One region of the Pseudomonas sp. IT-P74 genome, then DNA from elsewhere that is predicted to be linked to it. Evidence: riboswitches for the same ligand, from Rfam matches in the RefSeq annotation. Region 1 holds a riboswitch; the other holds the start of a gene.
The links. A riboswitch is a leader RNA that binds a small molecule or an ion and turns the genes downstream of it on or off. The one in region 1 is predicted to bind cobalamin.
Positions count from the first base shown of each region.

Region 2: another riboswitch for cobalamin. It lies ahead of cobO (cob(I)yrinic acid a,c-diamide adenosyltransferase); the one in region 1 lies ahead of ACM6J5_RS03390 (CbtB domain-containing protein).

Region 1 is NZ_CATKQD010000003.1:166,741-168,938, reverse strand. Features, by position in the region: gene cobW (cobalamin biosynthesis protein CobW) at 1-326, opposite strand, end outside; cobalamin riboswitch at 429-642, opposite strand; cobalamin riboswitch at 816-1,042, shown strand; gene ACM6J5_RS03390 (CbtB domain-containing protein) at 1,163-1,354, shown strand; gene ACM6J5_RS03385 (CbtA family protein) at 1,366-2,073, shown strand; gene ACM6J5_RS03380 (cobalamin biosynthesis protein) at 2,070-2,198, shown strand, end outside.
Region 2 is NZ_CATKQD010000055.1:328,048-330,245, forward strand. Features, by position in the region: gene ACM6J5_RS21890 (hypothetical protein) at 39-623, opposite strand; cobalamin riboswitch at 777-1,010, shown strand; gene cobO (cob(I)yrinic acid a,c-diamide adenosyltransferase) at 1,092-1,703, shown strand; gene ACM6J5_RS21900 (cobyrinate a,c-diamide synthase) at 1,700-2,198, shown strand, end outside.

The sequences.
Region 1 (2,198 bases):
AGGCCGGACGTTTCGATGAGAATGTGGTCCAGATCGCCGCGACGGGCCACCAGTTCGCGCATCACCGGGAAGAATTCTTCCTGGACGGTGCAGCACAGGCAGCCGTTGGCCAGCTCATAGACACGGCCGTTGGCTTCTTCTTCGGTGCAACCGATGGAGCACTGCTTGAGGATTTCGCCGTCGATGCCCAGCTCGCCAAATTCGTTGACGATCACCGCGATGCGGCGACCCTGGGCGTTGTCGAGCATGTGCCGCAGCAGCGTGGTTTTACCCGAGCCGAGAAAGCCGGTGACGATGGTGACGGGGAGTTTGGCCAGTGTTTTCATCGGATGCCCTATGGCTTAAGTGGCGGGCATACGGGACGACGACCGGCAACACGGACGCGCGTGCCTGAAGAGTTCGCCACCGGATCACCCCGCCCGGTTGAAAGTGAGAATCTGTGACGAGGCAGGTCTCCTGGCTGACGGTGTGCCGGCCTTGAGCCTGGCATTCGCTGCGCCTTCCCGCCGGCCTCATGATTTGAGCCTGCAGTGGCGTGGCAACGAACATCACCGTTCACAGTTGCGGGGGCAGCCGCGGCATCGACCGCGTTCCCTTCTTAGCTTCGACAAACGCCGAAGAACCTCGAAAGCGCAAGGCTACGCATGGTCTTGGGGCGGGTCAATGTCTTGTAGCGCCGCCGGCCCCATCGCGAGCAGGCTCGCTCCTACAGTTGATCGCATTCCCCGGTAGGAGCGAGCCTGCTCGCGATGAAGTCACCTCGGTTTCGAGTTGAGAACCCTTGCCAATTGACGCCCAACCCCCGCCCATGCTCTCCTACACGCCTTGTTACGGGTGCCCTTCACAGGGTGAAACGGGAAACCGGTGAATCATGTGCTTTACTCTTAAGCCATGTCAGTCCGGTGCTGCCCCCGCAACGGTAAGCGAGCGAAGCGTCAGATCCACTGTGCCTGCAAGGCATGGGAAGGTGATGTTTTCAGGTTCAGGCCAAAGCCTTTGCCCCTCGTGAGCCCGGAGACCGGCCCGCAACACAAAGTGACCAGTACGGTCACTGAACCAACAAACCCGCGGTGGGCGGGCGCTGTTTGAACCTCTGCGCGCCTGGTCGTGCGGGTTTTTGCATGCGCTCTTATTCCCCGCTGACAGACCAGAGGGAAACGCCATGTCGATCATCAGCAGCGCCGAACACACAGCCGCGAGCACCACCTCAACCCTGACCCAACGTCTGACCGCCGCCGTCTGCGCGTCGATTCTGGGCGCCTGCCTTGTGTATTTCGCCGGTTTCTCGCACATCGAAGCGGTGCACAACGCCGCCCATGATACCCGTCACAGCTCCGCGTTCCCGTGCCATTGAGAGCTGTCGACATGATCAAGCGTATTGCGCAAACCGCAGGTTTCACAGGGCTGCTGGCCGCCCTGTTGTTGACCCTGCTGCAAAGCTTCTGGGTCGCCCCGCTGATTTTGCAGGCCGAGACCTACGAAAAATCCGAACCGGCCGCTGTTGAAATGCATGAACACGCCGACGGTGCGACGGCTGCCCACACTCACGATGCGCAAGCCTGGGAGCCGGAAGACGGCTGGCAGCGCGTGCTGTCGACCACTGGCGGCAACCTGGTGGTGGCCGTCGGTTTCGCCCTGATGCTCGCTGGCCTGTACACCTTGCGTGCGCCGACCAGAACCTCGCAAGGCCTGCTCTGGGGCCTGGCCGGTTACGCGACCTTCGTGCTCGCGCCGACCCTCGGCCTGCCACCTGAACTGCCCGGCACCGCCGCCGCCGACCTGGCACAACGGCAACTGTGGTGGGTCGGTACCGCCGCCTCCACCGCCGTCGGTATCGCACTGATCGTGTTCAGCCGTCACTGGCTGATGAAAGTCCTGGGTGCAGCGATCCTCGCCGTTCCCCATGTGATTGGCGCACCGCAACCGGAAGTGCATTCGATGCTCGCTCCAGAGGCGCTGGAAACCCGGTTCAAAATCGCTTCGCAACTGACCAACGTGGCGTTCTGGCTGGCCCTGGGCCTGATCAGCGCCTGGTTGTTCCGTCGCAAAAGCGATGGTCAATACCACGCATGATCGATATCAGCACAGCGCCGACCCTGGTGGTCGGCCTGGGCTGCCAGCGAGGCTGCCCTGTCAGCACGTTGTTGGCGCTGCTCGATCAGGCGCTGGAGGCGCACCAGATTGGGCGTCAGGAAATC
Region 2 (2,198 bases), on a different contig from region 1:
TAATCATAGAGAAGGGTTGTCGTGCGATGGTTCAACCCTCAGCCGCGGGCTTCCTTGAACAGCACCGCGATGCCGGGGTGATAGTTGCCCGCTTCGTTGCGCAACTTGCGGTAGGCATAAGGGAAATACCAGGCGACAGCGCAGGTGTGTTCCTTTTGCAGGTCGTCGACCATGTCCTGGAGTTCTTCCGGTGTGGCGCCTTGCTGGGCTTTTTGCGGGGCGACGAACAGGCAGCCGAGTTTCAGGTCGCTGGCGTGGCTCAGGCGCTTCGCATCGCTGGCGATATCGAGCAGGGCCTGGGACAGGTTGAGGCTGTTGACCCGTGGCCAGCGCTGGCTGGTCTGGATGTAGGCGCGGGTTTCGGGGGAGGCCAGGAGCAGGTCGGCGCGGCTGTTGCGCTCGCCTTCTTCGGTCTGCTTGCGAGTGGGGGTCTGTTGCAGCGTGACCATCTCGGCCATCCAGGCGGCGGCGGACAGCAGTCCGAGATTGGCCTTTTCGTCGTGCCAGTACGGTGTGTCGCCATCGCCGCGGACGGCGTTGTAACGGTCGATGCATTCGAACCAGTGCTCGAGCACCGGACGCAGGAATTCCAGCTTTGGATTGCTGATGATCATGCCTTGCATGGGCTCACCCTTGTTATTGTGTTGTGAGATTGTGGCTCTTTGATATCACTGCTGAGAGCGTGGCACAAGATTGACGTCAGTTTATTGATTGATGGCAGTTATTCGGTCGATGGCCTCCCGGCTTTAATTGACGCTCCACCCCCAACCCTCTAACCTTCGCGGCTTGTTTCAGGTGCTCTGTGGCTTGGGTCGACAGAGTGAAACAGGGAAGCCGGTGAGTGAGTCCTTCTGTTGGTCGAAGGCCCGCAATTCCGGCGCTGCCCCCGCAACGGTAAATGAGTGAAAACTGTGTGTGATGCCACTGTGTCGATTTGATGCGGGAAGGCGCACAGTCTGGCCCCGCGCCACTCATGAGCCCGGAGACCGGCCTGATTCATCCAGCGGCATCACGGTGGGCGATGCCAGGCTTTTTGCCTTCTATTGTTGTGCCTGCCCGCCGTTATTCCTGCCTCAACGGAGAGCTCCCCCATGACTGATACCCCCGATCGTGACGAACGCCACCTGGCGCGCATGCAGCGCAAAAAAGCCGTGATCGACGAGCGCATCGCCAATTCCCCGAACGAGTGTGGCCTGCTGCTGGTGCTGACCGGCAACGGTAAGGGCAAGAGCAGCTCGGCTTTCGGCATGCTCGCCCGCGCCATGGGGCACGGCATGCAATGCGGCGTGGTGCAGTTCATCAAGGGCCGCAACAGCACGGGTGAAGAGTTGTTCTTCCGGCGCTTTCCCGAGCAGGTGCGTTTTCATGTGATGGGCGAAGGCTTTACCTGGGAAACCCAGGACCGCCAGCGCGACATCGCCGCCGCCGAAGCCGCCTGGGCGGTGTCGCAGCAACTGCTGCGCGATCCGTCCATCGGTCTGGTGGTGCTCGATGAGCTGAACATCGCCCTCAAGCACGGCTACCTCGATCTCGATCAGGTGCTCAGCGACTTGCAGGCCCGACCGCCGATGCAACACGTGGTGGTCACCGGTCGTGCCGCCAAGCCGGAGATGATCGAGATGGCTGACACCGTCACCGAGATGGGCGTGATCAAACACGCCTTTCAAGCGGGGATCAAAGCGCAGAAAGGCGTCGAATTGTGAGTCAGTCTCGGCACTGTCCGGCGGTACTGATTGCCGCGCCGGCCTCTGGCCAGGGCAAGACCACCGTCACCGCGGCGCTGGCCCGATTGCATCGCAATCAGGGGCGCAAGGTCCGTGTGTTCAAGTGCGGCCCCGACTTTCTCGATCCGATGATCCTCGAGCGCGCCAGTGGTGCGCCGGTGTATCAACTGGACATGTGGATGGTCGGCGAGCAGGAGAGTCGCCGCTTGCTGTGGGAAGCCGCCGCTGAAGCCGACCTGATCCTGATCGAGGGCGTCATGGGGCTGTTCGACGGGACGCCGTCGAGCGCCGACCTGGCGCGGCATTTCGGTGTTCCGGTGCTGGGTGTGATCGATGGCACCGCCATGGCCCAGACCTTCGGCGCGTTGGCCCTGGGGCTGGCGCGTTATCAGCCGGATTTGCCGTTCGCCGGCGTGCTGGCCAATCGTGTCGGCACGCTGCGCCACGCGCAACTGCTTGAAGGCAGCCTGACTG